DNA from 2 places in the Shinella yambaruensis genome. Region 2 is predicted to be linked to the other one. Evidence: riboswitches for the same ligand, from Rfam matches in the RefSeq annotation. Region 2 holds a riboswitch; the other holds the start of a gene.
The links. Region 2 has a riboswitch for FMN ahead of ribB (3,4-dihydroxy-2-butanone-4-phosphate synthase). Riboswitches for the same ligand answer to the same signal wherever they lie in the genome.
Positions count from the first base shown of each region.

Region 1: linked by a shared signal. The riboswitch ahead of WMC41_RS12840 (6,7-dimethyl-8-ribityllumazine synthase) and the one ahead of ribB (3,4-dihydroxy-2-butanone-4-phosphate synthase) in region 2 are both predicted to bind FMN.

Region 1 covers NZ_CP150638.1:2,595,913-2,607,863, reverse strand. Annotated here, with positions in the region: gene WMC41_RS12860 (polyamine ABC transporter substrate-binding protein) at 1-50, opposite strand, end outside; gene WMC41_RS12855 (ABC transporter ATP-binding protein) at 81-1,160, opposite strand; gene WMC41_RS12850 (helix-turn-helix transcriptional regulator) at 1,356-2,153, shown strand; gene WMC41_RS12845 (IS110 family transposase) at 2,281-3,207, opposite strand; gene WMC41_RS12840 (6,7-dimethyl-8-ribityllumazine synthase) at 3,525-4,028, opposite strand; FMN riboswitch at 4,094-4,243, opposite strand; gene WMC41_RS12835 (ABC transporter ATP-binding protein) at 4,368-5,429, opposite strand; gene WMC41_RS12830 (ABC transporter permease) at 5,439-6,221, opposite strand; gene WMC41_RS12825 (ABC transporter permease) at 6,218-7,108, opposite strand; gene WMC41_RS12820 (ABC transporter substrate-binding protein) at 7,192-8,298, opposite strand; gene WMC41_RS12815 (MurR/RpiR family transcriptional regulator) at 8,399-9,277, opposite strand; gene WMC41_RS12810 (N-formylglutamate amidohydrolase) at 9,467-10,231, shown strand; gene WMC41_RS12805 (TRAP transporter small permease subunit) at 10,365-10,874, shown strand; gene WMC41_RS12800 (TRAP transporter large permease) at 10,871-11,951, shown strand, end outside.
Region 2 covers NZ_CP150639.1:168,425-180,375, forward strand. Annotated here, with positions in the region: gene WMC41_RS23180 (transketolase) at 1-40, opposite strand, end outside; gene WMC41_RS23185 (ABC transporter permease) at 250-1,224, shown strand; gene WMC41_RS23190 (substrate-binding domain-containing protein) at 1,343-2,275, shown strand; gene WMC41_RS23195 (sugar ABC transporter ATP-binding protein) at 2,297-3,784, shown strand; gene WMC41_RS23200 (SDR family oxidoreductase) at 3,799-4,587, shown strand; FMN riboswitch at 4,648-4,794, shown strand; gene ribB (3,4-dihydroxy-2-butanone-4-phosphate synthase) at 4,884-5,519, shown strand; gene WMC41_RS23210 (D-serine ammonia-lyase) at 5,569-6,900, opposite strand; gene purU (formyltetrahydrofolate deformylase) at 7,051-7,947, opposite strand; gene folD (bifunctional methylenetetrahydrofolate dehydrogenase/methenyltetrahydrofolate cyclohydrolase FolD) at 7,968-8,864, opposite strand; gene glyA (serine hydroxymethyltransferase) at 8,956-10,233, opposite strand; gene WMC41_RS23230 (LysR family transcriptional regulator) at 10,365-11,333, shown strand; gene WMC41_RS23235 (transporter substrate-binding domain-containing protein) at 11,589-11,951, shown strand, end outside.

The DNA.
Region 1 (11,951 bases), on a different replicon from region 2:
GTCAGTTCCCGAGCGCTGATCGGGGCATTCTCTCTGAACCATTTCGACATGATGCTGTTCCCCTGTTGGGCCTGTTTCCCTCAGGCCGGAAAGATATGCGTCTGGCCGGGATCGAAGCTTATGGCGACCCGTTCGCCCGGCGCGACGAGGTCGTTTTGCGATTGGCTGTGGCGTTCGGCGGTGACGAGCAGGTCGCCGAGCCCGTCGACGGCGACGGAATATTCGGCGGCCGAGCCGAGGAAGATGCGATGCGTGACCGTGCCTTCCAGCGTGGTCGCGTCGGCCGCGCCGCGCGAAAGGCGGATCGCCTCCGGGCGAAGCGCGACCGTGACCGCGCCCGGCGCAAGATCGGCGCGCGCTGCGGGCAGGGCCGCGCCATTGCCGAGGCGCACGGTGCCGCCGGTTTCCAGCGTGCCGGCAAAACGGTTCGTCTTGCCGACGAAATCGGCGACGAAGAGATCGGCGGGCCGGTCGTAGACCTCCTGCGGCGTCGCGAGCTGGCGGATGCGGCCGGCGCTCATCACGCAGACGAGGTCGCTCATCGACAGCGCCTCCTCCTGGTCGTGCGTGACGAGCACGAAGGTGATGCCGAGATCGCGCTGCAGCGTCTGCAACTCGATCTGCATGGCGGTGCGCAGCTTCTTGTCGAGCGCGGCGAGCGGCTCGTCGAGCAGCAGCACGGAGGGCTTGTTGACGAGCGCGCGGGCGAGCGCCACGCGCTGCTGCTGGCCGCCGGACATTTCGTGGATGCGGCGCCTGGCGAAACCGGTGAGGCGCACCATCTCCAGCGCCTCGCCGACACGGCGGGCGATCTCCGCCGCCGGCAGCTTCGGGCGCAGCTGCCTCAGCCCGTAGGCGACGTTCCTCTCCACGTCGAAATGCGGGAAGAGGGCATAGTGCTGGAAGACCATGTTGACCGGGCGGCGATAGGCCGGAACGCCGTTGGCGACCTTTCCGGCGATCAGCACCTCGCCCTCGCTCGGCTGCTCGAAGCCGCCGATCATGCGAAGACAGGTGGTCTTGCCGCAGCCGGACGGACCGAGAAGCGCGACGAAGGCACCCTTCGGCACGGAAAGATTGATGTCGGAGACCGCGGTCACCGCGCCATAGCGCTTGGTCACCGAACGGAACTCGATGTCGTTCGTTGGGGCGGATGTCACGTCTGTTCCCTGCGGTTGTTGGTCTCTTGGCGATCTCTGCCGCCTTGGCCACCGTCGAGGGGATGCTAGTCAGCGGCCGATGGGTGGTATATACCCCGAGAGAGGTATTTTATCCGTAAATCGGCTGTGGAAGGAGTATATCCGGCGGCAGTCCATTCCGGCTGCCGCGGGGGAAATCGGGGGAGCAGCGGCGCCATGCGGGTCGATTTCACGGCACTTTTTCGCACCCTGGCCGACTGGGCCGGCGCGCCGGAGAGCTCCGACCGGCAGACCGGAGAGACCCTGCTTGCGATGATGCGGGCGCTGGTGCGCTTCGACGACATCGTCATCTTCGCCTATCACGAGAAGGCGCGGCCGATCGACCTCTTCAGCACCTTCGATGCGGACGACCACCACGTCTTCGTGACGCTCTACCAGGCCGGACCCTACCTGCTTGATCCGTTCTACCGCACGACGCGGGCCGGCCGCGCCGGCGTCTTCCGCATGCGGGAGCTGGCGCCGGACCGGTTCTTCTCCAGCGAATATTTCCGCACCTACTATTCGCAGACCCGGCTTGCCGAGGAGATCGGTTTCTTCGTGCCGGTGGACGACGGCGTGACGGTGGTGGTCTCGCTGATGCGGCGCGAGAAGACCGGCGTCTTCCCCGCGCCGGAATTCGCCCTGCTCAGCGATGCAGAACCCTTCGTCGCCGCCGTGGTGCGGCGCGCCTGGAGCGGGCTTGCCGGGCGCTTCGCGGAGACGGGCCAGGGGCAGGGGCGGCGGAGCGAGCCCTTGAGCGCGGCCGACAGGGTGTGGCGCAAGCTGAACCTGACGGACCGCGAGGCCTCGATCATCGAGCTCGTCCTGCAGGGACACTCGTCGGAATCGATCGGCCTGAAGCTCGACATCTCCACCGGCACGGTGAAGGTCCATCGCCGTAACGTCTACCGCAAGCTCGGCATCTCCTCGCAGATCCAGCTGCTGTCGATCTATCTGAAGAACCTTCAGGGGTAGGCGGGGCGACAGGGGCGTCGTTAGCGAAGGCGGGACCACTCTCCTTCTTCCTCCGTCATCCTCGGGCTTGACCCGAGGATCCATGCGCCACGGCACACACGGTCACCAGCGGCTGTGGCAACTGTGTTCAAGCGAAGTTGGTTTTGTCGCGCTGCATTGCATTGAGGATTGTGATGAGCTTTCGCGCGACGGCGATGATGCCGGCCTTTGCGGAGCCTGTTCTGGCTGAGACGGCCTGATGGAAGGCGCGCAGGCGCGCTGAGGCCTTGATGGCGCCGAGGGCCGCCATGTAGAGGGCCTTTCGCACCCGTGGCCTGCCGCCCTTGATGCGGCGGCGGCCGGATCTCCTGCCGGAATCGTCATTGAAGGGAGCAAGGCCGGCAAGGCTTGCGGCTGTTTTGGGCGAAAGGCTGCCGAGTTCGGGCATATGGGCCAGCAGGGTCAAGGCTGTCACCTTGCCCACGCCGGGCGCGGAGGTAAGGCGGTGCGCCTGCTGAGCGAGATGTCCATTCTTCATCTGCTCGTCGATCGCAGCCTGGATCGAGGCGATCCTCTCGCCGAGGATGGCGATCATGGCCTCGATGTCGGCGCGGACGGCGGGATCGAAGGCATCGCAAAGATGCCGGCGCTCGGTTGCACGGGCATCGACGAGCTGGTCCCGGCGGCGGGCAAGGGCCGCCAGCCGCTCGCGCACCGGGCAAGGCGGCGCCTCGGCCGTCAGGCCGAACATGGTTCCCATCTCGCAAAGCGAGCGGGCATCGATGCGGTCGGTCTTGGCCAGCCGTCCCCGCGCTTCGGCAAAGCGCCGGGCCGTCTTCGGGTTGACGCGGGCAAAGGCGATGCCGGCCTGCGAAAGACACAGGCGCAGCAGCCGGTCGCAATGACCTGTCGCCTCGAAGACGACCAGGTCGGTGGCCGGGTCGAGACCACGGGCAAAAGCGGACAGCGCGGTCTGCTCGTTGGGGATGCGGCAGAACCTGGCCGTTTTCGGATCGAAGATGTCGATCATGTCCTTGCCGATGTCGCAGCCGATGAAGGTATGGTGTATCGTCATGGCGCCTGCTCCTGTGTGCGGGGTCTGTGGCGACAGCCCCGTGCAACTGTTCAGGTTGATGGGCGAAGCGGGAAGGGACCAAGCCATGCCGCGGCCTGCCGTCACAAACGGCGGCCTGGATCCTCTCGGCCTCCTTCCCGCAACCATCTTACATCAGACCAAACACACAGGATCCTCGGGTCAAGCCCGAGGATGACGGAAAGGTTAGCGGTCGGGGGCATGCAAGAAGCCCGGCATCGCTGCCGGGCTCCATCGAGTCTTTTCAAAGGCTTGCGGGCCTATCCTGACGGATCGATTCCGCGTCTTCAAATCGTGATTCAAGCGACCGTCGCCAGCGCGACCTGCGCCCGCGCGTCGATGATCTGGCGGGCGGCGTTGGCGGCTTCCTTGCCCTTGATGACGAAATGGTCGCGGAAGAAGGCGATGTGGGCGTCCGATTCCTGGAAATTGTGCGGCGTCAGCACGGCCGAGAGCACCGGCACGCCGGTGTCGAGGCCGACGCGCACGATGGCGTCCACCACGGTGCCGGCGACGAAATCGTGGCGGTAGATGCCGCCGTCGACGACGAGGGCGACGCCGAGAATGGCGGAATAGCGGCCGGTGCGGGCGAGAAGCTGGGCATGGAGCGGGATTTCGAGGGCGCCGGGCACGTCGACGATGTCGACCTCTTCGGCGCGGCCGCCGAGCGCCGTCCATTCGGCGACGAAGGACTGGACCGCCTGGTCGACGATGCCGGCGTGCCAGCGGGCACGGATGACGGCGATGCGGGCGGCGGGGGTGGCATTCACATTCATGTCGAGGCCTTTCAAGGGTTGAGCCATTTTGCAACGGTCCCCTTGGGCGAACACGCAGGACGCGGCCCCGCCGCTGAGGGCGGGTGGCTCCTGCTTGCTCTCTTCCATCCGGACTGTGACCGTCGGCTCCGGCATCGCACCGGATCTGCTGACCCTTGCCTTTGGGGCAAGGCGCTCGCGGGCTCCGGGTTTTCACGCCCGATACCGCCGGTGGGGAGTTTCACCCCGCCCTGAGAACGATGGGAGACTAGCCGGCGAAAGCCCGCAGATCAAATCCGCGGGCGACGCAAAAGGCGCAATTCACGACAGATTTTTCCAAAGCGCGGCCGAAACCTGGAAAACCGCTTCGCGGCCGTGCCGGCACGCTCAGTCGCGGATGACCAGAAGATCGCCGGCCGTGAAGCGCAGCGTGACCGTCTCGCCGACCGTCGGCGGCACGAGGCCGGGGCTGTTGAACATGTCGAAGGAGATGATGCTGTCGCCGACCTTCATGCGGGTGCGGATGACCGAGCCGAGGAAGTTCGAGGAGACGACCTCGCCCGTCAGCGCCGTGTCGCCCCTGGCGTCGGGGGCGGTCGAGCCGGCTTCCGGGCGCAGCGCCAGCGAGACGGTGTCGCCGGCCTTCGCATTGCCGAGCGGCTCGCGCAGCGTCACGCCCTGATCGCCGATCGAGACGCGGTTGGCGGCGGGATCGACGACCTTCGCCTCGATGAGGTTCAGCGTGCCGACGAAGTTGGCGACGAAACGGGTAGCGGGACGGTTGTAGATGTCCGCGGGCTTGCCGATCTGGTCCGCCTTGCCGGCGTTCATCACGACGATGCGGTCGGAGATCGACAGGGCCTCTTCCTGGTCGTGGGTGACGAAGACCGTGGTGATGCCGAGCTGCTGCTGAATCTGCCGGATTTCCTCGCGCAGCGACACGCGGATCTTGGCGTCGAGGGCGGAGAGCGGTTCGTCGAGCAGGAGGACCTGGGGCTTGGGCGCGAGCGCCCGGGCGAGCGCCACGCGCTGCTGCTGGCCGCCGGACATCTGGTAGGGGTAGCGGTCGGCGAGATGGTCGAGCTTGATGAGGCCGAGCATCTCCTTGACGCGCGCGTCGATCTCGGCCTTCGGCCGGCCGGCGACCTTGAGGCCGAAGGCGACGTTTTCGGCAACGTTCATGTTCGGGAAGAGGGCGTAGGCCTGGAACACCATGCCGATATTGCGCTGGTTGGGGCGCAGGTTCTGCTGGCTCCTGCCGTCGATGGTGATCGCGCCGCCCGAGGGCGTCTCGAAGCCGGCGATCATGCGCAGCACCGTGGTCTTGCCGCAGCCCGACGGGCCGAGGAACGAGATGAACTCGCCCTTTTCGATCGACATGTTGAAATCCTTGACCACCTGGACGGGGCCGAAGGACTTCTGAAGGCTGGTGAGGGTGAGAAAGCTCATGGAAAGTCCTTAAGTCGCGCTCTGCGCGCCCTTCTGGAAACGGGAAACAAGCTGGATCAGGCCGAGGCAGCCCCAGGTCAGCGCGAAGGACATGACCGCAAGCGCGGCCGGCTCGTAGGCGCGGTTGGCGCCGAGCAGCTGCATGTAGGGACCGAAGGCCGGACGGTTGAGGAGGGCGGCCATGGTGAACTCGCCGATGACGATGGCGAAGGTGAGGAACGCGCCCGACAGCACCGCGACCAGCACGTTCGGCAGGATGATCCTGGCGAGGATCGTCGTCCAGCCGGCACCGAGGCTCTGAGCCGCTTCCGTCAGCGTCGCGATGTCGATCGAGCGCAGGCCCGTATCGACGGAGCGGTACATGTAGGGCAGCGCCAGCGTCGCATAGCCGAACATCAGGAGGATGTTCGTGCCGGTGATCGAGCCGGTCAGCGGCAGCCAGCTCGAGGTGTTGTAGAGCCGGATATAGCCGAAGACGATGACGATGGCCGGGATGACCAGCGGCAGCAGCGTGACGAATTCGATATAGGGACGAAGGCCCGGCAGCTTCAGCCGCACCCAGTAGGCGGTCGGCACGACGAGCAGCACGCCGAAGACGATGGTCGCGAGCGCCATCAGGATCGAATAGGTGAAGGTCGCCTGGAAGCGCGGATCGCCGAGCACGACGGCATAGGCATCCAGCGAATAGACGCCGCGGCGCATCTTCAGGGAGAAGTTGGTCATGCCGAGCAGCGGCAGGATGAAATAGAGCATTCCGAAGATGAGGGCGCCCCAGGCCCAGAACTTTCTCATTTCAGCCACCTTTCGCTGCGGGCGCGCAGCCAGATGTAGATCGTGTTGGCGATGCCCGTCACGACGATCATGCCGAAGGCGAGCGCATAGCCGAGATGCGGGTTGCCCAAGACGTCGCCGCGGATCTGCGCGAAGAGCAGGATCGGCACGATGGAGAGCGAGGAACCGGTGAGGGCGATGGCGGTGGCGACGGCCCCGAAGGCGTTCGCGAAGAGCAGCGCCAGGGTGCCGAGGAAGGAGGGCAGCAGGATCGGGAAGGCGACCATGCGCCAGTACTGCGCGTTCGTGGCGCCGAGGATCTGCGCGGCTTCCCGCCATTCGCGCTTCAGGCCGTCGAGCGCGGGTGTGATGATGAGGATCATCAGCGGAATCTGGAAGAACAGATAGGTGATCGTCAGGCCCCAGAAGGACAGGATGTTGAAGCCGAGCGCGCGCAGGTCGATGCCGAGCTGGGACTTCAGGAACACCGTGATGAGGCCGACCGGGCCGAGTGTCGCAAGGAAGGCGAAGGCGAGCGGCACGCCGGCGAAGTTGGAGGCGACGCCGGAAAAGGTCAGGAGCGGGCCGCGGATCCATTTCGGCAGGCCGCCGAGCACCACGGCGGATGCGACGGAAAAGCCGATCAGGCAGCCGAGCAGGGCGGAGGCGATGGAGATCTTGATCGATATCCAGTAGGCCGAGAGGATGGAGGTGGTGAACAGGCCCCGGATATTGTCGAGCGTGAAGCTTCCGTCCGGCGTCTGGAAGGCGCCGACGACGATGCGCATCGTCGGCATGATCAGGAACAACAGGACGAAGATCGCGAACGGCGCCGCGCCGAGCCAGTGCAGCGGGAGGCGGAAGGGCGCCCGCGCGGGGGGCGGTGCTGCTGAGCTGTCTGATGACATTAAGTTGGCCTCATGGGGTTGCCGTCATTGGCATACCGCAATCGTCGCCCCGGCGACGGGCCGGGGCGACGGGGATGCTGTCGTTACTGCACGTTCGCGCCGACGACCGAGTCCCAGGCGCCGGTCACGGCGGCGTTGTTGGCGTCCACTTCCTCGAGCGTCGGGAAGTAGGCCTTCTCATAGGATTCGGCCGGCGGCAGCGCGTCGATCAGGTCCTGCGGGATCTTGCCGGCCTTGACCATGGCGTTGAAGCGTGCCGGATGGCAATAGCCCTTCAGCCAGCCGAGCTGGCCCTCGTCGGAATAGAGGTGCTCCATCCACAGCTTGGCGGCGTTCGGATGCGGCGCATAGGCCGAGATCGCCTGGACGTAGACGCCGGCAAGGACGCCCTTTTCCGGAACGACGACTTCCGTCGGCGGGTTGCCGTTGAGGGTCTTGGCCCAGCCGAGCGCGTTGTAGTCCCAGGCGATGATGATCGGGGTGGAGCCCTGCGCCAGCGTGCCGGACTTGCCGATGACCGGAACGAAGTTGCCGGCCTTGTTCATTTCGGCAAAATAGGCAAGGCCCGCTTCGCCGGCTTCCTTGCCGGCCTTCGCATCCTTGCCGAGGCCGGCGGCCAGAACGCCGAGGATGGCCTGGTTGGAGGCGCGCGGATCGCCGGCAAGCGCGACCTGTCCGGAATATTCCGGCTTCAGCAGGTCGGCCCAGTCCTTCGGCGTGTTCTCGACGAGGTCCTTGTTCACGAAGAAGGACATCACGCCGTAGTAGTCGCCGTACCAGTAGCCTTCCGGATCCTTGATGGTGTCCGGGATCTCGTCCCAGGTGGAGACCTTGTAGGGCTGCAGCAGGCCTTCGGCCTTTGCCGACGGACCGAAGGACAGGCCGACGTCGATCACGTCGGGCGACTGCGGGCCCTTGTTGTCCTTGTTGGCCTTGATGGCTTCGATCTCGTCGGCCGAGCCGGCATCCGGGTTCAGTTCGTTGACCTGGATTTCCGGGTACTTGGCCTTGAAGGAGGCGATGACCTCGCCATAGCCGCACCAGTCGTGCGGCAGCGCGATCGTCGTCAGCATGCCTTCCTTCTTGGCGGCCTCGATGAGTTCGGCGCTCGGCTCGGCGAAGGCGAGCGAGGGAACGGCGATCGCCAGCGCGGTGGAGAGCGAAAGCAGACGTTTCGTATGTGACATCACGGGTGTTCTCCTTTTGTGAGTCAGTCAACTTCGGCGAAGCTGATACTGGCGGCAGATGAAGCTTATGTGACAGTTTTATTTCGTTTTTTTCGGATGTCGATCAGGGCTTTCCGGGAACCTCCGGTTTTGGTTTGCGAAACAGCCGGCTGGCCTCGAAGAGGCCCTCCAGCGTCTTCATTCGGCCGCTGGTTTCCTCCCAGCCCGAACTCTGGACGGCTTCGATCAGCGCCTCCACGATGAACAGCGTCACGACGGACGAGTCCCAGGCCGACGGCGCCTCGATATGCACGCGAAAGACCTTCGCCGCGACCTTGGCGACGGGCGAGGCCCACTGGTCGGTGAACAGCACGATCTCGACGCCGCGCTCGCGGGCGACGCGGCCGAGCGTCTCCATCTCCTGCTCGTAGCGGCGGATATCGAAGATCACGAGCACGTCGCCGGCCTTCATGTTCAGGACGTAGTGCGGCCAGGAGCTGGGATTGGCGGCGATCTGCGTGACGTTCGGGCGGATGACCTGGAGATGGGTGAAGAGGTAGTCGGCCAGCGCCTTCGTGATGCGCCCGCCGATGATGTAGATGCTGCGCTGGCGGTCGGCGAGGAGGGCGCTGGCGCTGTCGAAATCGGCGGTCTCCACCTGCGAGAGCGTCTGGCGCAGGTTGGTCATGATCGCGTCGGCGAAGCGGTTGAGGATATGCGTGCCGGGCGCCCTGGCCGCCCAGCGGTCGTGCTTGCTGATCGGGCTCGACAGGGTGGCTTCCAGCTCATGGTGCAGGCGGGCCTGGAAATCCGGGAAGCCGCGAAATCCCAGCTTCTGCACCATGCGGGCGACCGTCGGCGTCGACACGCCGGCGTTTTCCGCCACCGTCGTGATGCTGCCGAGGCCGGAGACGGGATAGTTGTCGAGCAATGACGTGGCCAGCTGCTTTTCGGCGCGCGTCAACGCGTCGAAATGGGCACTGATCACATCCGACACCGTCATGGATGCTTGGTTGAGTGTCAAATTGTTCCCCTGCGCTCCGGTCTTCGCCGGAGTTCGGGAAATTAAACATCGCTGTCACAATTCGAGTCAAATGTTTTTTTGAAGAGATTTTTTCACTACCCCGTTGACAGCGGCAAGGCTGTGAAGAATTCTCTTCATAAACGATAAGAGCCGGTCGAGGGGATCAGGCTGATGGGAATTCTGACTGGAGAGGAGGGCGACCCCGTCGCCCTGGAGAATGGTGTTGCCCGCGGTCCGGTCGTCCTGGTCTGCGAGCATGCATCCCGGCTGCTGCCGAAGGCGCTCGGCACGCTCGGCCTCACCGAGGAAGCGCTTGAAAGCCATATCGCCTGGGATCCGGGCGCGCTCGCCGTCTCGCGCCTCATGGCGCAAAGCCTTGACGCGACACTGGTTTTCCAGCGGTTCTCCCGCCTTGTCTACGATTGCAACCGTCCGCCGGAATCCCCGGCCGCCATGCCGGAAAAGAGCGAGGTCTTCGCCGTTCCGGGCAATGCCGGGCTCGACCAGGCGGCGCGCGATGCCCGCACGCAAGCGCTCTACCTGCCGTTCCGCGACAGGCTGTCCGGCCTTGTGAAGAGCCGGATCGCTGAGGGCAGGGCGCCGGTCATCGTCACCATGCACAGTTTCACGCCGGTCTATTTCGGCAAGCCGCGCGCCGTCGAGATCGGCATCCTGCACGATGCCGACACGCGCCTTGCCGATGCCATGCTGGCGGCGGCCGGCAGCGCCGGACCCTTCGACATCCGCCGCAACGAACCGTATGGACCGGAGGACGGGGTGACGCATACGCTGAGGGAGCACGGCCTTGCCAACGGCCTTGCCAATGTGATGATCGAGGTCCGCAACGACCTCGTGAAGGACGAAGCCGGCCAAAGGGTCGTGGCCGAATATCTGGCGGGACTGCTCGAAAAGAGCCTTCCCGCAATCCAATAACAAAGACCCGGGGAACGACATCCGTGGAGACGGAGAAGAACACAAACAGGAGAGGCCAAGCGGATGCTTGCTTTGTCATATCGGAGGCCCGGCCCGACTGAGATTGCCGTCGTCCGGAACGGGGGCAGGGGCCATGCCTGATTTCATCAAGACCTATGTTCGCTTTGTCGACACGTTCAACCGGCGTGTCGGCCTTTTCGCGATGTACCTGATCTTCGCGATGTTCGCGATTCTGCTGTATTCCTCCGTCTCGAAGGCCTTCCACCTGCCGGCGAACTGGACGCTGGAATCGGCGCAGTTCACCATGGCGGCCTACTACATGCTCGGCGGCGCCTTCGCCATGCAGACCGGCGACCATGTGCGGATGGACCTGTTCTACGGCACCTGGTCGGCGAAGAAGCGGGCGGCCTTCGACACCGTCACGGCGATCGCGCTGATCGTCTTCCTCGGCTTCATGCTCTATGGCGGCATCACCAGCACGACCTATGCCATCCAGTTCAAGGAAAAGAGTTTTACCGCCTGGGCGCCCTACATGGCGCCGATCAAGATCGTCATGACCTTCGGTGTCGTGATGATGCTCGCGCAGGCCACCGCTTCGCTCTTCAAGGATATCGCCGAGTTGCGGGGAAGGCCTATCGCATGAGCTACGAATTCATCGCAATCACGATGTTCGCCGGCATGATGGTGCTGCTGCTCACGGGGCAGCGGGTCTTTGCCGTCATCGGTTTCGTCGGCGTCGTCGCGGCGTATCTGCTGTGGGGCACCGGCGGCTCGGAAATGGGCTTCGCCTCGGCCATGAAGCTCGTCAAATGGTATCCGATGCTGACGGTGCCGATGTTCGTCTTCATGGGCTACATGCTGTCGGAATCGGGCATCGCCGAGGACATGTACAAGGCGATCCACGTCTGGATGGGGCCGATCAACGGCGGCCTGGCGCTCGGCACGGTCGGCCTCATGGTCGTCATCTCCGCCATGAACGGCCTTTCGGTCGCCGGCATGGCGATCGGCGCCACCATCGCGCTGCCGGAGCTGCTGCGCCGCGGCTACGACAAGGTCATGATGACGGGCGTCGTGCAGGGCGGTTCGACGCTCGGCATCCTCCTGCCGCCGAGCGTCGTGCTCGTGCTCTACGGCATGATCGCCCGCGTGCCGGTCGGCCAGCTCTGGCTCGCCGGCGTGCTGCCGGGCCTGATGATGGCGGCGCTGATGGCGATCTACGTCTATGTGCGCTGCCGCGTGAACCCGGCGCTCGGCCCCGCCCTGCCGCCGTCGGAACGCAACGTGCCTTTCCGCGAGAAAGTGGCGCTCCTGTCTGCCGGCATCGTGCCGCTCGGCATCTTCGCGCTGATGATGTGGCTGTTCCTCAGCGGCATTTCGAGCTTGGTGGAAAGCTCCGCCGTCGGCGCCATCTGCTCGGCGCTGGTCGCCTGGTGGCGCGGGCGGCTCAGCGTGCGCCTGTGGAACGACGTCCTGCAGAAGACGCTCGGCATCACCTGCATGTTCATGTGGATCCTGATCGCCTCGCTCTGCTTCGGCGCCGTCTTCGACGGTCTCGGCGCGGTCAAGTCGATCGAGCGCTTCTTCCTCGGCGACCTTGGCCTGGAACCCTGGCAGGTTCTCGTGCTGATGCAGGTCTCGTTCCTCGTCATGGGCATGTTCCTCGACGACACGGCCATGCTCGTCATCGTGGCGCCGCTCTACATCCCGCTGGTGCAGAAGC
Region 2 (11,951 bases):
GGATCTGGCGAGCGATGCGGTCGAGATCGTTCGGCTGCATGAAACCCTCGTTGTGAATAAATATACAGTGATACATATATTTGCATGGACGCCGAACAAGTCAAGCGAAAATACCATCAGTAGTCACTAAAGAATTCGGAAATGGCGCCTTGACACGCTCCGCCTGGATGCGTTACGAATTTACACACACTAATGAATATTTATGCGTTAAGCGAAACGCGAGGCGGAGACCGGTCGGGAGGAGTGCTCATGGTGGCGGATGTGAAGGAAAGACGCGGGGTGGCCGGTATTGCGCTGCCCTCGCTGCGCGGCGCCACGGGGCCGCTGATCGGCCTCATCGTGCTGTGCCTCTTTCTCACCTTTGCGACGGACAAGTTCCTGTCGGTGCGCAACTTCCTCAACGTGCTCGACCAGATCACGGTGCTCGGCGTCATGGCCGTGGGCATGACGATGGTCATCCTGATTGGCGGCATCGACCTTGCGGTCGGCTCGGTCATGGCGCTGGCCATGATGGTGCTGGGCTATCTCAACGTCGTCGCCGGCTTGCCGATGGGGATCGCCATTCCGCTCGCCCTCTTCGTTGCCGCCCTCAACGGGCTCGTCGCGGGTCTTCTGATCACGCGCTTCAACGTGCCGGCCTTCATCGCGACGCTTGCCATGATGTCGATCACGCGCGGCCTTGCGAACATGATCACCGACGGCCAGCAGATCATCGGCTTTCCGGCCTGGTTCAATATGATGGCCATCGTGCGCTTCGGCGGCTTCCTGACGCTGACTGTCGCCGTGATGATCGTCGTCTTCATCGTCGGCCTGCTCTACCAGCGCTACCGCCATGGCGGGCGCGTGCTCTATGCCATCGGCGGCAATGCCGAGGTCGCGCGCCTTGCCGGCATCAACGTCCAGCGCGCCACCGTGCTCGTCTATGTCGTGTGCAGCTTCCTTGCCGGCCTCTCCGGCATGGTGCTCGCCGCCCGCCTCGACTCCGTCCAGCCGTCCTCGGGCGTCTCCTACGAACTCGACGCCATCGCGGCGGTCGTCATCGGCGGCACCTCGCTTTCGGGCGGCACGGGCGGCATCGGCGGCACGATCATCGGCGTCCTCATCATCGGCGTGCTGCGCAACGGCCTCAACCTGCTCAGCGTCTCGCCCTTCATGCAGCAGGTCATCATCGGCGCGGTCATCGTGCTCGCCGTGACGGCGGAGACCTACCGCAAGCGCAAGTAACCCCGTTCACCCCCGCCGCCGGCGGGGTGGCGAAAACGGCCCGCAATGGTGCGGGCCGGCAAAAGGAAGGCGGCTTCCTGCAGGGGCGGGGGCTGCCGGGCAAACCGGAGGAGAAACCATGAAACTGTCCAGACTGCTGATCGCGGCAAGCGCCGCGTCCGTCCTCGCGCTTCCCGCATCCGCGGCCGAGGTCAAGAAGATCGGCCTCGCGGTGCCGAACCTGCAGGCCGACTTCTTCAACCAGATCAAGCTCGGCGTCGAGAAACATGCCAAGGAAAAGGGCATCGAGGTGGTCGTGGTCGATGCCAAGAACGACACCAACACCCAGGTCAGCCAGGTTCAGGACCTGATGACGCAGGACATCGACGCCTTCATCTACATCCCGGCCGGTGCCGCCGCCGCCGCCGTGCCGACCCGCCTTGCCCGCGAGGCCGGCATTCCCGTCATCAACGTCGACCGCACGCCCGAGGGTGCCCCGGGCGACACGTTCATCGCCGGCGAGAGCGTCGAATCCGCTTATGAAGTCTGCAAGTACATCATCGGCAAGGCGGGCGGTTCGGGCAAGATGGCGATCATCCACGGCCAGAAGGGCACGACGCCGGAAGTCGACCGCTTCACCGGCTGCAAGCGCGCCATCGACGAGAACCAGGGCGTCGAACTGGTCGACCAGCAATGGAGCAACATGTGGTCGGCCGACGAAGGTTTCACGATCGCCCAGAACATGCTGCAGGCGAATCCCGACATCACGATCATCTTCGGCCAAGCCGACGGCCTCGCGATGGGCGCGGCCAAGGCGGTCGACGTCGCCAACCTCTCCGACAAGGTGATCATCGGCGGCTATGACGGCGATGTCTCGGCGCTCGAATACCTCGCCAAGTGCACGGGCCCGTTCATCGCCACCGCGACGCAGAGCACGCAAAAGATGGGCGTTCTCGCCGTCGAATCCGCGCTCGCCGTCGCTGCCGGCGAGAAGGTCGAGGAGCGCCAGACGCCGAACGCCGTGCTGACGACCTGCGAGAACGCGCCGGAATTCGTCAAGGTCCACCCGTAACAGCACGAAGGCAGCAGCGCCATGACGAACCGCTCTCCCACCCTGTCGCTCCGCGGGATCCAGAAATCCTACGGTCCGATCAAGGTCCTCCACGGTGTCGATCTCGACATCCATCCGGGAGAGGTCGTGGCGCTGCTCGGCGAAAACGGTGCCGGGAAATCGACCCTGTCGAACATCATTTCCGGCACCGTCCAGCCCTCCGCCGGAGAAATGACCTGGCTCGGCAAGCCCTACGCCCCCGCCAATCCCCGCGCCGCCATGGACGAGGGGGTCGGCATGATCCACCAGGAACTCAAACTGCTGCCGAAGCTTTCGATTGCCGAGAACGTCTTCGTCGGCCGCTATCCCATGAAATCCGGCCGGCTCGACCGCAAGACGATGGAGGACAAGGCACGCGCCGGCCTCCAGCGCCTCGGGCTCGACGTCTCGCCCGACCGCCCCGTCGAAGGGCTTTCGACGGGAAAGCAGCAGCTCATCGAAATCGCCAAGGCGCTGACGCTCAACGCGCGCCTGCTCATCCTCGACGAGCCGACCGCCGCGCTGGGCGGCGAGGAGACGCAGGCGCTGTTCCGTCAGATCGAGCGCCTGAAATCCGAAGGCGTCGGCATCATCTACATCTCGCACCGGCTGGAAGAGATCCGCCAGATCACGGACCGCATCGTCGTCATGCGCGACGGCGCCAAGGTGCAGGAATTCGATCGCGGCGACGTGCCGATCCGCACCATCGTCGAGGCCATGGTCGGCCGTTCGCTCGAACGCATGTTCCCCGCGCTCCCCGTCCCGGCGCAGGAGGTGGCGCTGGAGGTGCGCGGCCTTTCCTCGCCGTCGAAGGCGTTTCGCGACATCAACTTCTCCGTCCGCAAGGGCGAGGTCTTCGGCATTGCCGGCCTGATGGGCGCCGGCCGCACGGAGCTTGTCCGCGCCATCACCGGCGCGGACCCGATTTCCGCAGGCGAAGTGCTTTTGCACGGAAAACCCGTCACGCCGCGTTCGCCGATCGATGCGATCCGCAACGGCATCGTCCTCGTGCCCGAGGATCGCAAGCTCCAGGGCGTGGTGCTCGACCATTCGATCGCGGAAAACATCGGCTATGCCAATCTCGGGGAAATCGCCTGCAACGGCTGGCTCTCCACCCGCCGCATCCGCGAATTCGCCGAGGACTACATCAGGAAATTCGGCGTGAAGGGCCGCGGCGGGCAGAATGCCGGCGAGCTCTCCGGCGGCAACCAGCAGAAGGTGGTGCTCGCCAAATGGCTGGCGCGCAAGCCGCAGGTCGTGGTGCTGGACGAGCCGACGCGCGGCATCGACGTCGGTGCCCGCTCGTCGATCTACGATCTCATCATGGACCTGGCGTGCCAGGGCGTCGCCGTCATCGTGGTCAGCTCCGACCTCGAGGAGGTGCTCGGCGTCTCCAGCCGCATCATGGTCATGGCCCAGGGCAAGCAGGCCGGCATCCTGAACCGCGAGGACGCCAACGACGTCTCGGTCATGGAACTGGCAACGATCTGAACAAGGAAGAAATCATGTCCGACATCACGCTCAACGCGCCGAAACTGTTCGATCTCTCGGGCAATGTCGCCTTCGTCACGGGCGCCGGCAGTGGCATCGGCCAGCGCATCGCCATCGGCCTTGCCCAGTGCGGCGCCGATGTCGCGCTGCTCGACCGGCGCACGGACGACGGGCTTGCCCGGACGGCCGATTTCATCGCGCGGGCCGGGCGCCGCAGCATCCAGGTCGCCGCCGACGTCACCAGCGGCGCGGCGCTCGCCGAGGCCGTCGCCCGCACCGAGGCGGAGCTCGGCGCCCTCTCGCTCGCCGTCAACGCGGCCGGCATCGCCAATGCCAATCCGGCGGAGACGATGGAGGAAAGCCAGTTCCAGACGATGATGGACATCAACCTGAAGGGCGTTTTCCTGTCCTGCCAGGCCGAAGCGCGCGCCATGCTGAAGACCGGCCGCGGCGCCATCGTCAACATTGCCTCCATGTCCGGCGTCATCGTCAACCGCGGCCTCAGCCAGTGCCACTACAACGCCTCCAAGGCGGGCGTCATCCACATGACCAAGTCGATGGCGATGGAGTGGGTCGGCCGCGGCATCCGCGTCAACACGATCAGCCCCGGCTATACCGCGACGCCGATGAACACCCGGCCCGAAATGGTGCACCAGACGAAGCTTTTCGAGGAGCAGACGCCGATGCAGCGCATGGCCAGCGTCGACGAGATGGTCGGCCCCGCCGTCTTCCTGCTCTCGGATGCCGCGAGCTTCGTCACCGGCGTCGACCTTCTCGTCGATGGCGGCTTCTGCTGCTGGTGATTTTCCCGGGGCCGGCCGCACGCGGCCTCTTGCATCCCCCGGCGAAAATTCCTTATTTACGCCTGTTCTCAGGGCGGGGTGAAATTCCCCACCGGCGGTATCCGGAGCGATCCGGGAGCCCGCGAGCGCTTCCGTTGACGCGGAAGGTCAGCAGATCCGGTGCGATGCCGGAGCCGACGGTCACAGTCCGGATGGAAGAGGACATGTCTGCTAAACCGCCCTTTCCCGGGCGGTCGCGGGCCTGTTCGCCCAAGGGATTGAAACGCCGGCATCGGCAACCCTTGAAAGGCAATGAAATGGCACTCTCGAAAATTGAAGACGCAATCGCTGCTCTTGCGCGCGGTGGCATGATCGTCGTCGTCGACGACGAAAACCGGGAAAACGAGGGCGATATCATCGTGGCCTCGGATGCGGTGATGCCGGAGGCGATCGCCTTCATGATGAAACACGCCCGTGGCCTCATCTGCGTGGCGATGGAAGGCGGGCGGCTCGATGCGCTCGACATCCCGCTGATGGTTCCGCAGAACACGGAATATCTCCATACGGCCTTCACCGTCTCCGTCGATTACCTTCCCGGCACGACGACCGGCATTTCCGCAGCCGACCGCGCCGCAACCGTCAAGGCGCTCATGGACCCCGCGAGCCGCCCGGAAGACTTCGCCCGCCCGGGCCATATCTTCCCCCTGCGTGCGCATCCGCGTGGCGTGCGCGGTCGCCCGGGCCATACGGAAGCCGCCGTCGATCTTGCGCGCCTTGCAGGCAGGACCGCATCGGGCGTGATCTGCGAGGTCGCCAACGATGACGGCACAATGGCCCGGTTGCCCGAATTGATCGACTTTGCGGCAACCCATCGGCTGCCGCTGATCAGCATCGAGGACCTCATCGCCTACATCGCCGCGGGCCGCGACGATACGCCTGCGGTGGCCGCGTAGTTGTCCGGATATGGTCGCGCAGTCCCCGGTAAGGCGCGTTGCCGGCCCGTCAGTTCGTCCCGCCGATCTCGCTCGCCGTGCGCAGGAAGGCCTGGAATTGGTCCTCCGGCACGAAGGCGCCACCGGTGGTCCAGATGACGTGGGTTGCCTGGGCGAGCCGGTCGCCGATCTGCCGATGCGCGCAGAATTCCTTGCCCGCCGGGTGCTTCACGAGGAAGTCCGGGCCGGCGAAGCCGGCGGCGGCGGAGGGTTCGAGGCGCAGGTTCTGGCTCTGGTGGGCGCTCAGGAGCCAGCGGAAGAGGGACGGGTCGTCGACGGTGAAGACGCCGGCCAGCATGCGGCGCATGACGGTGGCGACGAAGGCCGACATGCGGGCGACGGCCATGCCGTCCGCCTCCGTGCGGTTGGTCAGGCCGACATCGTAGACGGAGACGAGATCCGCCGAACCGCTCATGAGATGGACCAGCGCGCAGGGCGATTGAACCGGCTCCACGAAGAAGCAGTGCACATCGTCGCCGAAGACCGTCTTCGCACCATAGGCGACGCCGCCCGGTGCGCCGCCGATGCCGCAGGGCAGGTAGAGGAACAGCGGATGTTCCGCATCGACGACGATGCCGCGGGCCTGGAGCTGTCCGGCAAGCTCCAGCGCGGCGACGCTGTAGCCGAGGAAAAGCTGCCGGGATTGCTCGTCGTCGACGAAGTAGATCGTCGGGTCGCTCTCGGCGGCGATGCGGGCATTTTCCACCGCCGTCGTATAGTCGGCGTCGTGCCTGACGACCGCGACGCCGAGCCGCGTCAGCCGCTCCACCTTCCACGCCTTGGCGTCGGCGGACATGTGGACCGTCGCCCGGAAGCCGAGCGCGCGGGCCGCGACGCCCACGCTGAGCCCCAGATTGCCGGTGCTGCCGACGGCGATGGTGTAGCGGGAGAAGAAGTCTTTCGCGTCCGGTCCGGCGAGGCGCCGGATGTCCTCGCCCGCTTTCAGCAGGCCCTCGCGCCGGGCCAGCCGTTCGGCGAACAGGAAGACCTCGTAGACGCCGCCGCGCGCCTTGATCGACCCGGCGACGGGGAGGGCGTTGTCCGCCTTGACGAGAAGGGTGCCGAATTCGGCGCCGTCATAGCCCAGCGCCTTGCGCATGGCCTCCAGCGGCACGAGGTCGGAGCGGATTTCGCCGTTCGTGGCTTGCAGTTCGGGGAAGCAGGCTTCCAGCAGGGGCGCGAGACGCCGCCAGTTCTCCCGCGCCTCGCCCACATCCGACGGCCGCACGGGAAGCGTCGCGTCCGCGATGGCGTTTTCCGTGTAGTGCGGGTTCGTCCAGAGCGTCGGGCGCGCCGCCAGCACATCGGAGCGGGCGGGATTGTCGGGGAGGTGGATGGCCATGTCGTGATCCTGCTTCGGGTGGGAGGCGCACGCCGCGCCATTGGCGGCGGCGTGCCGGTCTTCGGGGAGTAGCGATAGCCGCGGCGATCTCGACCTGGCAAGGCGCGTGCCGGGAATGACGCCTTTCACGGGTCTCGCGGCGGGCGGAGCCTATCCCATGCGCTCGGAGGCATAGGAGCCGGGCGAGGGCGGGAAGACGATGGTCCGGTTGCCGTTGAGGAAGACGCGGCCGTGGATATGGGCGTGGATGGCGCGGGCGAGCACCTGGCTCTCCACGTCGCGGCCGAGGCTGACATAGTCTTCGGCGCTCTGGGCGTGCGTCACGCGCACCGTGTCCTGCTCGATGATCGGGCCCTCGTCGAGGTCGGCGGTCACGTAGTGCGAGGTCGCGCCGATCAGTTTCACGCCGCGCTCGAAGGCCTGCTTGTAGGGATTGGCGCCCTTGAAGGACGGCAGGAACGAGTGGTGGATGTTGATGATCCGGCCCGACATCGTCCGGCACATCTCGTCGGAGAGCACCTGCATGTAGCGGGCGAGCACGATGAGCTCGGCGCCCGTCTCCTCGACGATGCGCATCTGCTCGGCCTCCGCCTCCGGCTTGTTCTCCTTCGTCACTTTGATGTGGTGGAAGGGGATGTCGTGGTTCACGACCACCTTCTGGTAATCGAAATGGTTGGAGATCACGCCGACGATGTCGATCGGCAGGGCGCCGATGCGCCAGCGATAGAGCAGGTCGTTGAGGCAATGGCCGAAGCGCGAGACCATGAGGATGACCTTGCGCTTGGTCGTCTCGTCGAAGAATTCGGCATCCGCCTGATAGGTCGCGGCGATCTCGGCAAAGCCCTCGCGCAGCGCTTCCAGCGTGCGGCTCTCCTCGGACTGGAAGCTGACGCGCATGAAGTAGCGGCCGGTGCTCTTGTCGTCGAACTGGGCGCTGTCGGAGATGTTGCAGCCGTTGGCGGAGAGGTAGGTGGCGATCGCGGCCGTCACGCCCCGGATCGAGGGGCAGGCGACGCGCAGGGCATAGCGGTTGGAAAGGGCGGACATTGGCGATTCTTTCGGGTCGATCAGTCGATAGGGATGGAATGCTGGCGGCCGAAGGCCGTGAGCGTGTTGGAGAGCAGGCAGGCGATCGTCATGGGGCCGACGCCGCCCGGAACGGGCGTGATCGCGCCGGCCACATGGCGGGCCTCCTCGAAGGCGACATCGCCGACGATGCGCGGCTTGCCGTCGATCTCCACCCGGTTGATGCCGACGTCGATGACGGTGGCGCCCGGCTTGATCCAGTCGCCGCGCACGAGGCCTGGCCGCCCGACCGCGACGACGAGAATATCGGCGGCGCGGCAGAGTTCCGGCGTGTTGCGCGTGCGCGAATGGGCGATGGTCACCGTGCAGTTTTCCGAAAGCAGCAGCTGCGCCATCGGCTTGCCGACGATGTTCGACTTGCCGACCACCACGGCGTGCAGGCCGGAAAGATCGCCGCCGAGCCGGTGCTTCAGCAGCATCAGGCAGCCGAGCGGCGTGCAGGGCACCAGCGCCGGCTGGCCTGTGGAGAGGCGCCCGGCATTGGAAACGTTGAAGCCGTCGACATCCTTGTCGGGATCGATGCCCTGGATGACGGCACTGGCGTCGAGATGAGGCGGCAGGGGCAGCTGGACGAGGATGCCGTGCACCGCAGGATCGCCGTTGAGCCGGCCGATCAGCGCCATCAGTTCGTCCTGCGTCGTGTCTGACGCAAGCTCGTGCTTGAAGGAATTCATGCCGGCGGCGGCCGTCTGGCGATGCTTCGAGCCGACATAGACGGCACTGGCGGGATCGCTGCCGACGAGGACCACGGCGAGGCCCGGCACGGCGCCGGTCGCGGTCTTCAGCCGTGCGACCTTCACCGCGACGTCGTCCAGCAGGCCGGCCGCGAACATCCTGCCGTCGATGATCGCACCGCCGGCGCCCCTGTCCATTCCCATGACGTTCCCTTTCGCATCATCCAAGGCCCGGCTCGGGCCGGAACGAGGGGCGCGTGGCGCGCCCCCTTCTGTCAGTCCGGATCTCTCGCGCTCAGTGCGCGTAGACCGGGAAAGCTGCCGTCAGCCTGGCCACCTTGGCCTTCGCGCCGTCGACGACGTCGTCCGCCGTGCCGGCGGCTTCCGCCTCGATGAGGTCGGCGATGATGGTGCCGAGCGTGCGGAACTCCTCTTCCTTCATGCCGCGCGTGGTGGCGGCGGAGACGCCGAGGCGCATGCCGACCCATTCCGGCGGGCGCGGGCTGTCGCCCGGGATCGGGTTCTTGTTGGCGGTGATGTTGGCGCGCGCCAGGAGGTCTTCCGCCTGCTTGCCGATCAGGCCCTTGCTCGACAGGTCGACCAGCACGATGTGGGTGTCCGTGCCGCCGGAGACGATGCGCACGCCGCGGTCGATCAGGGTCTCGGCAAGGGCGCGGGCATTGGCCTTGACCTGCGCGGCGTAGACCTTGAAGTCATCCTGCAGCGCTTCGCCGAGGCAGACGGCCTTGGCGGCGAGCACGTTGCTGTGCAGCGAGCCCTGGACGCCCGGGAAGACAGCGGCCTGCAGCTTCTTGAACCAGGCCTCGTTGTTGGTGAGGATCAGGCCGCCGCGCGGGCCGCGCAGCGTCTTGGTCGTGGTGCAGGTGACGATGTCGGCATGCGGGAAGGGCGAGGGGTGGGCGCCGCCCGCGACGAGGCCGGCGATATGCGCCATGTCGACGAGGAACCAGGCACCGACCTTCTTGGCGATCCTGCCCATGCGCTCGAAGTCGAGTTCGCGCGGATAGGCCGAGCCGCCGGTGATCAGCAGCGTCGGGCGGACCTCTTCGGCGATGCGCTCCAGCGCGTCATAGTCGATGACCTCGGTTTCCGGGTCCACGTTGTAGTTGTGCGATTCGAACCAGCGGCCCGACAGGTTGCCCTTCATGCCGTGCGACAGGTGGCCGCCGGCGGCCAGATCGAGCGAGAGGACCTTGTCGCCCGGCTTCAGCAGCAGGAAGAAGACGGCGAGGTTGGCCTGCGTGCCCGAATGGGGCTGGACGTTGGCATAGGCGCAGCCGAAGAGCTGCTTGGCGCGGTCGATCGCCGCCTGCTCGACGATGTCGACGAACTGGCCGCCGCCGTGGAAGCGGTTGCCCGGATAGCCTTCCAGCGTCTTGTTGGTCATCTCGTGGCCGAGCGCGTCGAGCACGGCGCGGCTGACGATGTTCTCGGATGCGATGAGCTCGATCTGGTCCTGCTGGCGCTTGCGCTCGTTGTCGATGGCGCCGGCGACGAGCGGGTCGCGCTCGTGAACGGGGGCGTTGAAATAGGCTTTCGTCTGTTCGGTCATGACCAGTCTCCGCAAGGGGTATGAGGGCTTGGAGAAAGGCTAGTCACCGCTTCGATCCAGAAAAAGTTAATAATATTTGCACATGCGTTCTGATTTGCTAATCATTCTTCGTGCTGCTCCAGGAGGAAAGAATGGACCTTGCCCGCTTGCGTGCCCTGCGCGAACTGTCGATCCGCAAGACCATGGCCGCGGTGGCCGAGGCGCTATACGTTTCCCCATCCGCCGTCTCGCAGCAGATCGCGCTGCTGGAGCAGGAGGTCGGCATCGACCTCATCGAGCGTCGCGGCCGCGGCGTGGAGCTGACGCCGGCCGGAAAGCAGCTCGTCGAGCGGGCGGAGCGGATCCTCATCGAGCTGGAATCGGCCCGTGCCGACATCGCCGAACTGAAGAAGGTCATTGCCGGCGAGCTGCGGGTGGCGGCCTTTCCCTCCGTCGCCGCGGCGGTGGTGGCGGGGGCGATCCAGAGCCTTTATCGCCTCCATCCGCACCTCACGGTGCAGTTCGACGAGATGGAGCCCGCCGAAAGCCTTGCCGCCCTGCGCAGCTGGCAGACGGACATCGCGATCATCGACGACCTCAACGTGCCCGCCGGTGCCGTCGATCCGAACATCGAGACGATCCCGCTGATGGAGGACGTCTTCAATGTGATGGTGTCCCAGACCCATCCGCTGGCCGAGCAGCCGACCGTCATGCTGCATCAGCTGCGCGACGAGCGCTGGGCGCTCGATACCGCCTCCTCGACCTACAACCGCATGATCACCGATGCGTGCCAGGAGGCCGGCTTCACCCCCAACATCGTCGCCCGCTGCAAGGGCTTCGAGGTGACGATCGCGCTGATCCGGGAGGGCTATGGCATCTCGATCCTGCCGGGCCTTCGGGCGAGCTACGACCTCGAGGACGTCTGGGTCTGCAAGGTCGAGCCGGAGATCCGCCGCAAGATCTCCCTGGCCTTCCGCAAGGGGGAAAAACGCAGCCCCGCCGTCCAGGCCTTCATCGCGCAGATCAACGCGCGGATCGGCTCCCGCCGCCGCTTGCCCACGGGCAAGGGCGAGGCGCGGCTCCCGCCCGATGCGGCTTCCGCAGGCAATGCCGACGGTTAAAATCAAACAGTTTTGCTAAATAGTACGTAAAGTAGAATTAAGTAGACCTGAACAAATCGTGTTCCTATCGTCCCCCTGTCGATTGATATGGGTTCGCGGCTTGGCTACCAAACGGCGGACTTAGGCCAATGGCGGGAACAATTGCTACAGAACGGCAAGAGCCGCTGTTGCCCTATCGCCCAAATCAGCTCTCGGCATGAGAACCGGGCTCTGCACCAGCGTGCAGGGCGCTCGCGATATTCACAGGGGACTGCAATGAAACTGATCAAGCTTCTCACGGCCGGCGTGTTTGCCGGCCTCGCCGTTACCGCAGGTCACGCGTCGGCCTCCGTCCTCGACACGGTCAAGCAGCGCGGCACGCTGAACTGCGGCACGGACAACACCGCGCCCGGTTTCGGCTACCTCAATACGACGACGGGCCAGATGGAAGGCCTCGATGTCGACTTCTGCCGCGCGGTCGCTGCCGCGGTGCTCGGCGATGCGTCGAAGGTCAAGTTCGTCACGGTCACCGACAAGAGCCGCTTCGATGCGGTCCTCACCAACCAGGTCGACGTCGTCTTTGCGCACACCACCATCAAGCCGGCGCGCGAATCCTCCATCGCCATCGATTTCCTGCCG